Regions from separate parts of the Synechococcus sp. M16.1 genome, predicted to be linked through region 3. Evidence: predicted binding sites of a transcription regulator. Region 3 holds the regulator's gene; each other region holds the start of a gene.

Region 1 (4,923 bases), 500 kb from region 3:
GAGAAAATCTGTGAAATGGGTGTGGATGCTTTTTACGCCTTGCCGGATCCTGAGCTCAAAACCATGTTTGAGCGCGACACCTCGATGCGTTACGAGGATGTTCCCAACGCACCAACCGATCAGGAAAAGTCCCGTATTACCGGGCAATTGATGGGATATCTGATGGCGGCCTGTCCGCAACAGCTTGAGAACTACAAAAACCGCTGAAGAGCATCGCGATGCGTAAGGAACGCTGCTGGGTTTGGTTCAAAGGTGGCCTCTCGGAGGAGGGGCACTGGATGTCGGGCTGGGTGGCCAGCACAACCGAGCAGCCGGGGCTGCTGATTGAGCATCCCGGCTATGTCTCCTGCCGGGTTCCGGAATGGCGTGTGGTGTTTAAGGAGCCCAAAGACCTGAACCTGGCGCCGAGCATTCCTGAAGCTGCGGTGTGGAAGCTGGTTTGAGTGAGCCTGCGCTTGCGGCACACGGCAAGGAACGGTACAAATGTATTGCCCGAACCTTTTCTTGCGGTGACCCGTGCCCCCCAGGAGCCCCTCACCACTGCTCAGCAAGAGCTTTACGACTGGCTGGCGGACTACATCGGCACCCATCGCCACAGCCCTTCGATTCGCCAGATGATGCAGGCGATGGGACTGCGCTCTCCTGCGCCGATCCAGAGCAGGTTGCGCCATCTTCAGCAGAAGGGATGGATTACCTGGCAGGAAGGCCAGGCGCGGACCTTGCAGCTCCTTGGAGACATGGTCGGTGCCGCCGGGATTCCCGTGCTGGGCGCCGTTGCCGCCGGTGGCCTGGTGACGGCTTTCGATGATGTTCAGGAGCATCTCGACCTGGCGCCGGTGCTGGAGACCCGTGGCCTGTTTGCCCTGACGGTGAATGGTGACTCGATGGTCGACTCCCACATCGCCGATGGGGATGTGGTGTTGATGGAGCCGGTGCAGGATCCGCAGCGGTTGCGCAACGGCACGGTGGTGAGTGCTCTGGTGGCCGGCAGTGGCACCACGCTTAAGCATTTCCATCGCCAGGGGGCGACGGTGGTGCTGGAAGCTGCCAACCCCGCTTATCAACCGATTGAGCTTCCCGCCGAACAGGTGGAGGTGCAGGGTCGCTTGGTTGCCGTCTGGCGCCAGGTCTGAGGCTCCCGCGGTGTAAGCTGTTTCACGACAACGGCGGCTCTGAAGCTTCCACGTCGATATGGGGCCATAGCTCAGCTGGTAGAGCACCTGCATGGCATGCAGGGGGTCAGGAGTTCGAGTCTCCTTGGCTCCATTCTTAAGAAAAGCCAGTCCAGCACTGGCATCTGAGCGGTCCACTCGGGCCGCTTTTTTAATGAAAAACGGCTAAATATCATTTTTTGTGCGCCAAAGTGTGCGCCAATCTTGCGGGGAAGGTGTTGAGCGGTGCTAGTGCCAAAAACGCGCTGTGTATCCATTTGAACGACGCAGGGGTTGACACTCCCCTATAAAGGATCTGTAGCAACCGCTACATAACGTTCACTCCTTTCGAAGGGGCGCAGACACTCCAAGCCACGGAACGGGGACTTGGAATTTTCTGAGGAACTAACCATGACTGCTCTTCTCTACAGAGGTCACTCCTACGAAGCTCAAGCAGCTTCACCCAAAGCTTGTGTCGAGCTGACCTACCGCCGCGAGCACTACAACACCTGCCGCGAAGAAGTCGCTCAAAATGCTCATCCGAGCCTGACCTACCGAGGCGCGTCCTACACCAAGTGATCAAGGCTTGATCAGAAGATCCCTAGCCCCTGCCCTCGGTGGGGGTTTCTTTTTGCCTGGAGTTGGCATCCTTGGCTGAGCAGTCAGGCTCTGATGGCACGGATCGGCAACAAAAAAGCGTTCACCGTCCACCTAAGCGATGAGATGGCGGCAATGCTTGATCTCAAGCGGAAGGAGTGGTGCCTAAGAAGTCGCGGTGAAGTCATAGAGCGCCTTTTGGGTTGGATGGTCGAGTCCTCAGAGTCGGACTCGTAGCCGTTGTGAAGTTGCGCTGGTGGTGATTGAGGAGACATGAGCTACTTCAAGTGCCCTCACTGCAACTTTGATCCCGGTGCCCATGCTTGGTCGGGTATGGCCCGGGCGAGGCATAAATGGGAGGCGCACCAAATCCCTAGTAGCGCAACCTTCAACTCCAGAACCCACTACTACCCAGATAAAGAGACTTGGGATGAGTACCAGTCGAAGCTGAGGGTGGCGAGGCTCTACCCAGTGCTCTCGCTTCTTAAACAGTGGATTAAAGGGATTCCCGAGAATCTCCACTTGTCGAAGTCACAGCTGCTCTGGCTCACCTTGGGCATCGGTCTAGTCCTTGGATACGCCTTGGCGCTTCTGTTCCATCGCTGAAGCTCTGGCATCAATCAGAGCCACCAACGCTGAACGCAAATGCAGCTGGCGGGATGCGCTGGTGATGACCGCCAAGGGAAATGGCTTCGCCGGCGGAGTGACGTAAGGAAGGTCGAAAAGAGAGAGAAATTCAGGTAGGGGTGAGTGCTGATGAAAAGAACTGATTCGTCTTGGTCACGGGTCTAGTGACAGGAGCGCCTGAGGTCCTTAAATTCCACTCACACCAGATACAGTGTCCAAACGCTTCATAAGCTCCATGCCGGCACCACTACAGTGGGTTTCGACTCCGGCACTTGGTCAGGGCCGTGCCAGTGGGGGAAGCACTGCGGCCGAGCTGTTTGAGTCAGGAAGTAGTCAGAAGCGCAGGTCCCTTCTCGAGACACTCGTAAGAGAGATCTGCCAGAACAGCTGCGATCAAAGGATCGGCTCTGAGAGGGCATCTGTCTATTTCGATCTGCTGCTGCTGAACGGTGAAGAGCGTGATGCATTTCTAAGGGCTGCGGACTGGGGTGGTTTGAAACCGCACATGGGTGCGGTAACTGGCCTCAGTGGTGCTGCGCTCACCCTCAGAGCGGGGCTCGAGGCGATGGAAGCCGACACGCTCGTCTGCCTGCGCATCAGCGACAGCGGCACCGAAGGTCTTTCGGGAGATGACTGGGACGAGAGCGGCAACTTCCGCCGCCTCTGTATTCAGAATTTCTCCACCGGCAATGACGCCGGGCGTGGTGGAAGCTTCGGACTAGGCAAGGCGGTGAGCTGGATGCATTCGCGCCTGCTCACGGTTCTGTTCTCCTCACGCGTGCATGGCCGGGAACAGGAAGGCTTGAGGCTGTTCGGGCGAAGCGAGATCCCGGCCCATGACATCGAAGGAGCTTCATTCCTTGATGGTGCCTATCTCGGCTCACCGGGTCTTCGCGACGGAATCGATGTGGCTTTGTCCGACTGGAGAACTGAGGAAACATGCGTCGATTTGAAGCTTGAAAGAGCAGGGCTCAGCGGAAGCGGGACGACACTTCTTATTCCCGCGTTCCATGAACCAGATCGGGAGGACACAGGGGCACTTGGCATTCGGGATCCGGAAGATCTCTGCGCAGACCTGACCGATGCCGCAGCGAAATGGTTCTGGCCAGCGATCAGCTGGGGACGCCTAGAAGTGCAAGCCCGTGTCTTTCGCAGTGGCGATGCAAATCCAAGCCACGTAAGCCGTGCCGAAGTGAACGGCATTTGGGCACCTTTTCTCGCCGCCAGTCGGACCGAACCTGGAACCGCTGCTGCCCTCGACCCCGGAGACTCCGCAGCCCTGGATCTGACAAGTTTTCCCCTCCCCCGGAGAATCCACCCAGAGGACCGGCCAGACCTGCTTCACAAGCCTGCTGAGACCACCATCCGTCTGGGTGTGACGAGGGTTAGTCCCACCGAAGGCTGCCTGCCTTGTCGATCCACCATTGCTCTGATCCGTGGGGCCGGAATGGTCGTCGACTATGTCGACGGAAATCGCTTGAACGACGGCGGCGCTTATTGCGCAGCTGCAATGGTGGGAAATGCCATTCAGCACATACCGGCTTCCGCCGCCATGGATGCTCAGAGCGCAGTGCCGGCGGATGTGGAGGAGTACTTCCGGGCTGCGGAGCCAGTCACGCATGACGACTGGCTTCCGACCACCCGCCGACTGAGGGAGAGCTACGACTGGCGTGGGTCGGCAGGACGACTGAGGGGCCTGCGCTCTGAGCTGCGGCAGTTGGTGATCCAGAAACTTCTGATTGCAGATGAACCGTCACCGGATGAAGGCCCGGAACTGCTTGCACGGATGCTCAATCTCGGCCGGGGGATCAGCCCGACTTCTGAGACAAAACGCGGCGAGCGACCGCGGTTGGAAATTGTTCTGGACCGCGATGGATGCTGTTTTGATCCATCACGGAAAGGATGGTCACTTCAGGGTGAGCTGATCCGTCATGGCAATGGCGAAGCGAGCGCTACCGCAGGACTCAGCTTCAGCAGCTTGGCCGATTCCGGTAAAGGGGAAGCCTGGAGAATCAGCGACATCGAACTGATGGGCTCCGTTAAAGAGGTGAGCCTGGATGATTCCGATGCAAGGCGCTTCGTCTTCTCGGTGAGTTCAGAGTTCCGCACACTCCCGTTCCGCTGTCTGGTCAAGCCTCCAACGGGTGTTGACCCGGCACTTGCCGGTTTCCGGCAGGGGGGTTGATTCATGGAATTCCTTCCCTGGAAGACAGTCGACTTGGACGGTGCATTCCGCGTTACAGCTCCAGAAAGTATTTCTGAAGAGGTGATTCAGGAGGTGAGCAATGCGGTCACCTTCCGTTTCAGCGGAGAGACGAAATCCATCCGTCTGGAGATTCTCCTGACACCACCATGGGGTTGGGAAGAGTGTTTCCCTGCAGTTGAACAGGAGCAGCCTCCTGCTCGTTTCATCTGCCGGCTGATCAGTAGATCGACCGGTCGAAGGATCGTGGTGCCACTTGAGGATGACGGCCTCGGTCTGTGGTTCGCCGAGCATGATTTCTCAGCCCTTCTTGATGGGGAGGAAATCCGAGCCGAGGCTCTTCTG
Region 2 (4,923 bases), 310 kb from region 3:
CGGGTGTAGCCCGCCACCGCTGAGCTCATGCACAGCCGTGAATTGGCGTCGAAATTGTTGGTGCCCAGGGCGCCTTTCAGCAGCTTCTGGGCGAGGTAGTAATCCTCGGTGTGGAACTGACCGGAGCCGTACATGGCGATGCCATCGGCGTTGCCGCGCTGGGCCACGCTCGCCTGGATCTGGCCGGTGATTTTGTTGAGGGCGTCGTCCCAGCTGATCGGCGCGAAGTCGTCCTCAAGGGTCGGGCGGAACAGCGGTTGGCGCAGGCGGCCTGGGGCCAGGGTTTCGCCGACGGTGGCGCCCTTGATGCAGACCTGGCCAAGGCTGGAGGGGTGTTCGCGGTCGCCGCGGGCGGTCCACATCGGGTTGCCCTCGGCATCCCGTTTCACGGCCTCACCCTTCACGGCAGGAGGCAAAAGCTCCAGACCACAACCCACGCCGCAGTAGGGGCACTGGCTGCGCACGCTGCGGGGTGAGTTGGTCATGCAGGAACCAAAAAAAGAACAAAACCCGGAGCCGAAGCTCCGGGTCGTTATGCAGCGACAGGGTGCTGCGGAGGGAGATGGATCAGGCGGTTTCGCCTTCGTGCAGGTCTGCGAAGGACCCCTTGGGCTCCTTCAGGAAGAAGAAGCAGAAGAAGGCCACGATCAGACCGGCCACGCCCAGGATCTGGAAGAAGGCACTGTTGGAAGCCGCGATCACCTCGGGGGTGGGTTCGCCGCCGCCGCCCATCCACATCGGCAGGAGGCTGAAGATGGTCAGGTAGGTCACAGCACCAACGTTGCCGTAGGCACCCACCAGGCCGGCCACCTGACCGGTGACGCGACGCTTGACCAGGGGCACCAGCGCGAAGGTGGCGCCTTCACCGGACTGCACGAAGAAGGAGGCGAGCATGGTGATCACCACGGCAACAGCGATGCCGGTGGTGCCGGTGAAGGTGCCGGGCTTGATCATGCTCATCACCAGGTAGCCCACGCCGAGACCGGCGGTGAGGAAGCCCATGGTGTTCTTGCGGCTGCCGACGCGGTCGGAGATCAGACCGCCTGCAGGGCGGGCGACCAGGTTCACGAAAGCGAAGCAGGACGCCAGGATTCCGGCGGTGGCCTTCGGCAGATCGAAGGTGGTTTCAAAGAAGGTGGGCAGCATCGAAACCACGGCCAGTTCGGAGCCGAAGTTCACGATGTAGGTGAGCTCGAGGATCGCCACCTGGCGGAACTCGTAGCGATCTTCCTTGGGATAAACCTTGTTGCCGAGGATCAGGTCGCGGTTGGTGCGGATGATTCCCCAGGTCTGGAAGGCAAACCAGACGGCAACGGCACCGAGCGCCAGCGGATAGGTGCTTGCGGTGAGGAAGCCCACCTTGGACAGGCGCCAGCAGAGCACGCAGAGGATGGCTGCGAAGGGCACGTTCATGCCCAGCAGACCCCAGAAGTCGCGCATGGAGGTGACTTCCAGACCTGCAGTTTTCGCAGGGCGCTGATACGTCTTGCCGGGGGGGGTGTCGGTGACGTTGAAGAAGTAGAAGCAGCCGTAGACGGCCGAGACGATGCCGGTCAGAGCGATGGCACCGCGCCAGTTCAGAACAGCGCCGGTGGGCAGTTCGAATCCGCCGGAGAAGGAGAGGAAGCCAGCAAGGGCCACCATGGTGAGGGCGGAGAAAGCGGAGCCGAAGTTGCCCCAGCCGCCATAAATGCCTTCAGCCAGGCCGATTTCCTTGGGCGGGAACCACTCGGCCACCATGCGGATGCCGATCACGAAGCCGGCGCCAACGATGGAGAGCAGCAGACGGGCCACCACCAGCTGGTTGAAGTCCTGAGCGGAGGCAAACAGCAGGCAGGGAATCGCCGAGAACACCAGGATCGAGGAGTAGGTGATCCGGGGTCCGAATTTGTCCAGGAGCATGCCGATCAGCACGCGCGCCGGAATGGTGAGGGCCACGTTGCAAATGGCCACGGTGCGGATCTGACCAACGGTCAGACCCAGGTCCGCTTTTACGGTGGTGGCCAGAGGGGCCAGGTTGAACCAGACCACGAAGGTCAGGAAGAAGGCGATCCAGGTCAGGTGAAGGGTTCGGTACCTGCCCTGGAACGACCAAAGGTCGCCAAGCATTGAGGAGAAGAAATGGAACCTCGGGCTTCAAAAGGAAGGGTGCCCGGGGATGGCAAAACGGTCGAAAAGAGAATCCGTTTGACCCGCGCAGTTAATCAATTCGTCGGGCCCGTGTTTGGTCAGATTGGTTACCGATTTCTGTTTTTCTGTACCGAAGCAAACATCAACGGGGCTGATTGATCGGATCAGGCGTTCTTGTGCGGCAATGATTTGGTAGCGGTTGCAACTTTTGTGCGTTGTTGGACTCCGCTGGTGCAGATTCTTGGTCGGCGATGTGAACCAAGGCTTGCGGGTTTGTGTGCTCAGTGGCGGAAGCAGCCGTCGCATGGGGCGTGACAAGGCCCTCCTGCCGCATCCCTCCGGTGGTGTCTGGCTCACGGCCCTGGTCGACCAGCTGTTGCCCCTCGGTTATCCGGTGCAGGTGTTGAGTCGTCATGCCGCCCACGCAGAGCTGCTGGCCCACCGGCCGGGATGTTCCGTGCTGCTGGAGCCCCCTCCCTGGAATGGCCCTCTGCAGGCGCTGGCCAGGCTGTTGCCGTCTCAGCCTGGGGAGGCCTTGTTGGTGCTGCCGGTGGACATGCCCCGTTTGAACACCGCCGTTGTCCGCCAGCTGATCGCAGCCTGGAATCGTGCCCCGGAGCAAGCAGCGGTGGCCCATGACGGGCAACGGCTGCAGCCACTGTTGGCGGTGATCCCCTCCGGTTCCCCCTTCCGCTCCAGCCTTGATCAGCAACTGCAATGCGGAGAGTTGCGCTGGATGGATTGGTTGGCCCGCGTTCCCCATCAGGCGGTGCGCTTGCCTGCGGAGGCGTTGGTGAATGCCAACTGCCCCTCAGATCTGGCAGCTTTGGAGGGATGAGCACTCCGCTGCCACTCGCAGACCGCCTCAACCGGCCCATCGGGGTGCTGCGGTTGTCGCTCACGGCCCGCTGCAATCTCGCCTGTCCGTACTGCTGTCCGGATGTGGAGGAGCCCCCTGGCCTGCTCACCCTTGAGCAGCAGATTCGTGTGATTCGTGTGGCCACGCGCCTGGGGGCACAAACGTTGCGGCTCACCGGTGGAGAGCCGTTGTTGAGCCGGCGTTTGTTGCCTTTGCTGGAGGCGGTGGCTCAGGCCCGGCGGGATCGTTCGGATCCGATCGCCGGTTTGCAGACCGTGGCGCTCACCAGCAACGGGGTGCTGTTGTCGGAACCGATGGCGCGGGCGTTGCGTGCCGCAGGGCTGGATCGCATCACCATCAGCCTGGATGCGGCGGAAGGGGAAGCAGCGGCGCGCATGGCTGGCCTCCAGGGTGGTGCCGTGGCTGGTGAACGCCTGGTGCGCCAGGTGCAGGACGGCATCGCGGCGGCCTGCACCGCCGGCTTTGATCCCTCACGCGGTGAGCTCAAGCTCAATGCCGTGATCCAACGGGGGATCAATGACGATCAGCTGTTGCCCTTGGCCGCTTTGGCGCGGCAGCAGGGGATCGAGCTGCGTTTGATCGAATATATGGATGTGGGCAACCGCAACCAGTGGATGCTGGAGCAGGTGCTGCCGGCGGCGCAGATGGTGGAGCGCATTCATGCCCGTTGGCCTCTTGAACCGCTGGGTCGCCTCAGGGGTGGGACAGCCCGGCGTTGGCGCTATGGCGATGGCGCCGGATCCATCGGTGTGATCGCTTCCATCACTGAGCCGTTCTGCGGCGATTGCAACCGCTTGCGCGTCACTGCCGATGGACAGGCGTTCACCTGTTTGTTCTCCGCTAATGGCACGGATCTCAAGCCTGCGCTGGCGTCGGAGCCTCGCCTCGAGCAGGCCATGCGCCAGCTTTGGCAGCGACGTCAAGACCGCTACAGCGAGGAGCGTGATCCAGCGGCTGCTGCGTCAACCCATGCGGAAATGGCGTATCTGGGGGGCTGAACCGTCGTGATCGTCACCGTTTTTGCGTGATGCTCTCGGTACAACGGGGCAGCTGAAGGATCCAAAAGGATCCATCCAAATGTTTGAACTGCTGGCCTACGAGCGCTTCCGCGACACCCCGTCGGTTCGTTTTTTCGACGTCACCGTGGATACCTCGAATGCGCGCGACCTGGTGATTCACAGCGGCCCTGCGGTCTCGCCTCCCAACGATCCGGAGAGCGGAGCCTGGCAGTTCTATCTGCATCCCCATCAGGAAGACAATCTGCTGGCGGCCAGTGGCGGCAGAACCTTCTTCTTGGTGAACCTGGCCTGGGAGCAGCCGTTTCACATTGTTCGGCTCGAGAGTGGTGGCGACATCCTTCGCATCCCTCCTGGCACCTTCCATCGTTCGATCTCCGATCCCGATGGTTCCGTCGTTCTGAACCAGGCGGTTCGTGAAGAAGGCGCTTCTCTGGTGCATGAATTTCGCGTTTACAACAGCGCCGAAATTCCGGCTTTGATGGCAGCCACCCACAGCTCGGCGCCGAAGCCCCAGTTGCACGGGGTGGAACCGTTGCTTCAGGCGGCCTGAACCAGGTTGCGTGAAGGGGTTTCCGTTGCGGAGGCTTCTTCGCTGATCTGAATCTGCCAGGTCAATTCACTGTTTGTTCCCGGGGGGCCGCTGAAGCTGCCGCTCACAGCTGCGGTGAGTTCCGGCTTGGAGGAGGTGGCCAGCACCACGTAGCGCTCGTTGACTTCCATCCCGGCACTGGGGTCAAAGCCGCGCCAGCCCGCTCCCGGCAGGTAAACCTCTGCCCAGGCATGCAGGTCGTAATCCTTCGGGGGAGGTTGCTGCAGTTGATAGCCGCTCACAAATCGGGCGGGGAGACCCACCACACGGCAGCAGGCCACCATCAGCATGGCCAGATCACGGCA
Region 3 (4,923 bases):
GAACTGGAACGGCCTCGGCTGATCTGCACCCATGAACATCTTCGGCGTCGGTCTCCCCGAAATGGCGGTTATCGGCGCCGTTGCCTTGTTGGTTTTCGGGCCGAAACGCCTTCCCGAGCTTGGTCGGACTCTTGGTAAGACCCTGAAGGGCTTCCAATCCGCGTCCAAGGAATTCGAACGCGAGATCAACAAAGCCATGGCTGAACCGGAAGTTTCCGGTGAGGCTGCGAAGCCGGTTGAAGAACTTCCCCCCAGCGACTGAGTCGTTCCAGCGGTATGACCACTGATCTCAAGCTGGTGGTGGGTCTGGGAAATCCGGGTGCGAAATACGCCGGCACCCGTCACAACATCGGCTTCATGGCCCTCGAGCTTTTGGGTGAGCGCTCTGGGTTCAGTTTTCGTCAGCAAGCCAAGTTGCATGGTCTTGCAGCCGATACAGGGGTTGGTGAGCAGCGGCTGCGCTTGCTTATGCCTCAGACCTACATGAATGACAGCGGTCGTGCCATTCGTGCAGCTCTCGATTGGTTCGGCCTGGAGCCTCACCAATTGCTGGTGCTGGTGGACGATATGGATCTTCCGCTGGGTCGTTTGCGGTTGCGGGCCCAGGGCAGTGCCGGCGGGCACAACGGTTTGCGCAGCACCATTCAGCATCTCGGGACCCAGGCGTTCCCCAGGCTGCGGATCGGCATTGGTGCGCCGGCTGAGAACCCTGCCGAACGCCGCGCCCGAACGGTATCCCATGTTCTTGGTCCGTTCAGCAAGGCGGAGCAACCCTGTGTGGGCGCTGTTCTCGATGCTGTTCTGGATGGGATTCAACGTCTCCAGCGCCAGAGCTTTGAGCGCGCTGGAACCTGGATCAACGGGTTCCGCTACGACCTGGAGTCGGTCGACTGATGCCGGCACTTCCGGCGACAACGGCCCATTTGCGGGTGCTCCGCCAGTGTTTTCAAGCCAAGTGCGTGGAGGGTGAAGTTTCTGCTGGAGGGTTTGAGTGGCAGTTTTCCTGGGCCTTTGATCGCGGTGAACTGGTGGTGGAGCCATCCCTGGGACGTGCCCTGATCGAGGATGCCCTGAGGCGTTTTCTGGTGCGTTCTGATTACAGGCTGGAACCGGGGGGTGATTACACCTTCATGGTCCGGGCCAGGTTCTGAGCGAGAACGTCGGAGCAGGCTCAGGCCATTTCAGGCGGCATTGCAGGTGCTCCTCAAGCATCACCAAAGCTGCAACAGCATCAAGATCCACCGGTGGAATGCGCAGTCCTGCCGGCAGCATCCGTCGCCAACCTCGAGCCGGCCATAGTGCCCAGTAACGCTGTCTCGCCCTCAGGGTTGTTCCCTGCTCCGGAACCACGGTGAGATGGCCCAGCCGTTCCAGTCGCTGGATCCAGGCTCGGCTTCCCGTGCCATCGCCGATCAGGATGCGGTCGAGAGCTTGGTCTTGATTCCAGTGCTCCAACCAGGGTTCGACGGCCTCCGGGGCCAGCACATGCCCTTCGCGCACGAGGCCGAGCTGAAGATCGGCCAGCACAAGACCACATTTGCAGCGGCCTGGATCGATGACGGCCACCCGTTTCATGGGGAGGCCTGAATGGTGACGACGACAGGATCGGCACTGTCGCTGACCCCTGCGGAAATCACGTCCAAGACCACGCTTTGGCTGGGTCCTTCCATCAGGGTCTGGGCCAGTTGGGAGAGGGCTGATCCATCGAACTGAAGGCCTTCGGTCAGGGATCCCCGCCGCTGCACTTCGGCATAGGCCGAGGCCAGGAGAAGGTTCAACCGTGTGCGAATGCCCTCTGGAGTGCGTTCATCAGGTTGCAGTGTGGTGGTGGCCAGCACGTCTCCGCGTTGGGTCACCGGCCGGTTCGGACGCACCTCTGGGAAGGCGTAAACCGCTGTTTCACCTCGCAGCACATTGGTGGCTGAGCGCAGCGAGATCACCCAGGTCTCCGGTTTGCGGATGATGCTTTGCAGGCGTTCCACATCGCTGCGCGGAACGCGGATCAACTGGCGTTCGGGTGCTTCGCCAGGTCGCACTTTCCCGTAGGCCTTGAGATTGGCCTCCTGCAACAGCCTGTCGACAGCCTGTTTGGCCTGGTCCGGAGCATCGAGTCGAACCGTTGCTCTTGCCAAGGTCTGTCCGCTGCTGATCACCACCGATCCACGCCGCAAGGCGACCAGATTGCGTTCCAGTTCTTTGAGTTCCTTCTCACCGGCTCGGATGCGGCTGCGAACGCTGTTGAGTTCGGCTTCCGTGCGCTCGATGTCCGCATCGCGGGAGGCGATGTCCTGGCTGAGGCGTTCACGTTCGGCTTCGAGTTGGGCCAGCTCCTTCTGAAGAGGAGCCAGTTCGAGGCGCAGGGTGTTGGACCGTTGCTGCGATTGCTCGAGCTCAATGGCGATCCGTTTGGTTTCCGTTTGGGTCTTGTCCCGTTCCCGCTCGGCTGCCTCCAGCTGCTGACGGCTGTCTTGGAGTTTCTCCTGCAGGGCATCCAGTTCAAACAGGCCCACCCGCAACTGCCGGCTCACCAGAAGCATCAGGCCAAGTGAGAGTGCGCTGATCAGGCTGCCGGTCAACACCGTGATCAAAACGGCGGTGCGCCGTGGGCGCATGCTGAACAAACTCAGTCGCGCTTTGCCGACGCGGCTGCCCAAGCGGTCGCCCAGGGTCGACAGCACGCCCCCGAGCACCAACAGAACCAGGATCAGTGCCCAGCCGCTCATCGCTGCACAAGTCGGGCGATGGCAGGCCTAGCTGAAGCGTTTGGCCAGCGCGATCGGATCCAGAACCGTGATTTTCTTGCGGTCAATCTGAACCAGACCGGATTGACGCAAGTCTCCCAGCAGACGCGTGATTGTGACGCGTGTTGAGCCAATTGCTTCAGCGATGGCCTGATGGGACAGGCGCAGGTCGATGGTGATGCCCAGCTGATCTGCCACGCCGAAGTCCCTGCAAAGCACCAACAGGAAGCTCACCAGCCGGGATGACATGTCCCGATGGGTGAGGGTTTCAATCATCGTCTCGGTCTGCAGAATCCGGCTGGAGAGACCCTGAAGCAAGCGCAGGCCAACGCTGGTGTCTGCTTCGATGGCGGCCTTCACGGAGGTCGCTGGTGCCGTCACCATTTCGACCCGGGTGAAGGCCACAGCGTGATAGAAGCGGTCGGACCGTTGACCTGTCAGCAGTGACAGCACCCCGAAGAGGCTGTTCTCGCGGAGCAGGGCCACGGTGATTTCTTCTCCCGATTCGTAGACGCGGGACAGACGAACGGCTCCCCGGCGGATTAGATACACCCGTTCTGCGGGATCTCCAGGGAAAAAGATGGTTTTGTTGCGGTCCACCAGTTCAGTGCTGGCGCCATCGAGATCCCGGATGATCTCCAGCAGAGAGCGGTTGGCGGGCTCTGCGCTGGGAGCTGGAGCCACCATCTGCGGGGCGTATCGGCTGAAACCTCGGCTACTGGTCATGACAACCCCCTGGTGAAGCGAAGTTACGGAGCCGGCGGTGGCCGCCATGTAGCGGTTATTACGTAACGCTGCTGTGCTCGTTGAAGACCTGGCGTTGCGCCTGCATCAGGGATGTCAATCCCGGCTCCGCTAAATCCAGCAGCTCATTGAGTTGGCTGCGACTAAAGGGCGCTCCCTCCGCAGTCCCCTGGATTTCCAGCAGACGGCCATCGCCGGCCTGCACAACGTTCAGGTCCACCTCGGCTCGACTGTCTTCGCTGTAGTCCAGATCCAGCAAGGCTTGGCCATCAACCAAGCCAACGGATACGGCTGCCACCTGATCGACCAGGGGAGATCGCTCCAGCACTCCTTGTTCCACCAGTGATCGGCAGGCTTGGTCCAGGGCGAGCCATGCCCCGGTGATCGAGGCCGTCCGGGTGCCGGCGTCGGCTTGGATCACGTCGCAGTCGATCAGCAAGGTGCGCTCCCCTAGGCGCTCCATGTCGATCACGGCGCGCAGGCTTCGGCCGATCAGCCGCTGAATTTCCTGGGTGCGACCCGAGAGTTTCATCAGCTCCCGTGATTGCCGCTGTGGGGTGGATCCAGGCAGCAACCGGTATTCGGCGCTGAGCCATCCCAGCCCTTCTCCCTTGCGCCAGCGGGGAACTTTGTCCTCTAAGCAAACGCTGCAGAGAACAGCGGTTCGGCCGGTGTGAACCACAAGGGAGCTCAAGGCAAACCCCATGGGATTCCAGGTCACCGAGAACGGTCGCAACTGCTGCGGGCGACGGCCATCAGTGCGGCGTTCAGGGGATTGGCTCATTGGTGGTGTGCAGTTCGTCAAGCCTGGCAGGCGGTTGGTTCTCGCCCTGTCCAAACACCATGGGTGGTGTCAATCCCCTTGTGGAATGTGATCTCGCCGCTACATTCAAGGTCTTGCCGGGGTCGCCCGGACAGATGCTTCCGTGATGACCACAAGCCTCGCCGACCCCCAAGCCTTCCAGAATTCCCTGGATCGGGATCAGCAGGCTTTACAGCGGGCGGGCCTGAGGCCTTTGCCTGCCGTCACTGATCCGCCACCCCTACATCTGGTGGCTCCCGAAGGACAGGTGCAAGTGCATACGGCGCCCTATCGAGGCAGTTTTGCCAGTGTTCTCAGCCAGGCCATGCGAGCTGCCGGCTTGGGCAGTCGTGTTCTGATCAGTCAGTTCCTCAAAGGGGGCGTGCAGCAGGGACCGGCCGGCCGGGTGCAGCTCTGCGGAGGTCTGGTCTGGCTACGGCCGGAAGTGCCCCTCTGTCTCTCCTCGCCGGGGCATCCCGGTGGTGCGGAGGCGGTTGCTGAGGTTTGGTCCATTTGCCGCCAGCATCTGATCCAAGGAGATCTCGATCAGCTGGTGTTGGATGAACTCGGCCTGGCCGTGGCCTTCGGATACCTGGATGAAGCGGACGTGATTGCAGCCCTTGAGCAGCGGCCCGC

The links. The regulator NtcA, encoded in region 3, controls nitrogen genes in cyanobacteria. The targets are predictions, from matches to a motif close to GTANCNNNNGNTAC.
Region 1: a site for NtcA is predicted at 1,470-1,483, ahead of SynM161_RS04205 (DUF4278 domain-containing protein). Genes of this name have one in related genera too.
Region 2: a site for NtcA is predicted at 2,323-2,336, ahead of SynM161_RS11675 (molybdenum cofactor guanylyltransferase). Genes of this name have one in related genera too.

What each region holds. Positions count from the first base shown of each region.
Region 1 covers NZ_CP047954.1:752,485-757,407, forward strand. Annotated here, with positions in the region: gene SynM161_RS04185 (hypothetical protein) at 1-207, shown strand, start outside; gene SynM161_RS04190 (hypothetical protein) at 219-443, shown strand; gene lexA (transcriptional repressor LexA) at 510-1,133, shown strand; tRNA gene SynM161_RS04200 (tRNA-Ala) at 1,194-1,266, shown strand; gene SynM161_RS04205 (DUF4278 domain-containing protein) at 1,563-1,730, shown strand; gene SynM161_RS04215 (hypothetical protein) at 2,611-4,560, shown strand; gene SynM161_RS04220 (hypothetical protein) at 4,564-4,923, shown strand, end outside.
Region 2 covers NZ_CP047954.1:2,053,527-2,058,449, reverse strand. Annotated here, with positions in the region: gene SynM161_RS11685 (nitrate reductase) at 1-485, opposite strand, end outside; gene SynM161_RS11680 (NarK family nitrate/nitrite MFS transporter) at 568-2,109, opposite strand; gene SynM161_RS11675 (molybdenum cofactor guanylyltransferase) at 2,372-2,968, shown strand; gene SynM161_RS11670 (GTP 3',8-cyclase MoaA) at 2,965-4,008, shown strand; gene SynM161_RS11665 (redox protein) at 4,088-4,579, shown strand; gene SynM161_RS11660 (transglutaminase family protein) at 4,567-4,923, opposite strand, start outside.
Region 3 covers NZ_CP047954.1:250,653-255,575, forward strand. Annotated here, with positions in the region: gene psbH (photosystem II reaction center phosphoprotein PsbH) at 1-22, shown strand, start outside; gene SynM161_RS01260 (TatA/E family twin arginine-targeting protein translocase) at 32-262, shown strand; gene pth (aminoacyl-tRNA hydrolase) at 277-894, shown strand; gene SynM161_RS01270 (DUF3146 family protein) at 894-1,151, shown strand; gene SynM161_RS01275 (resolvase) at 1,129-1,575, opposite strand; gene SynM161_RS01280 (DUF3084 domain-containing protein) at 1,572-2,723, opposite strand; gene ntcA (global nitrogen regulator NtcA) at 2,751-3,467, opposite strand; gene rph (ribonuclease PH) at 3,526-4,269, opposite strand; gene SynM161_RS01295 (cob(I)yrinic acid a,c-diamide adenosyltransferase) at 4,415-4,923, shown strand, end outside.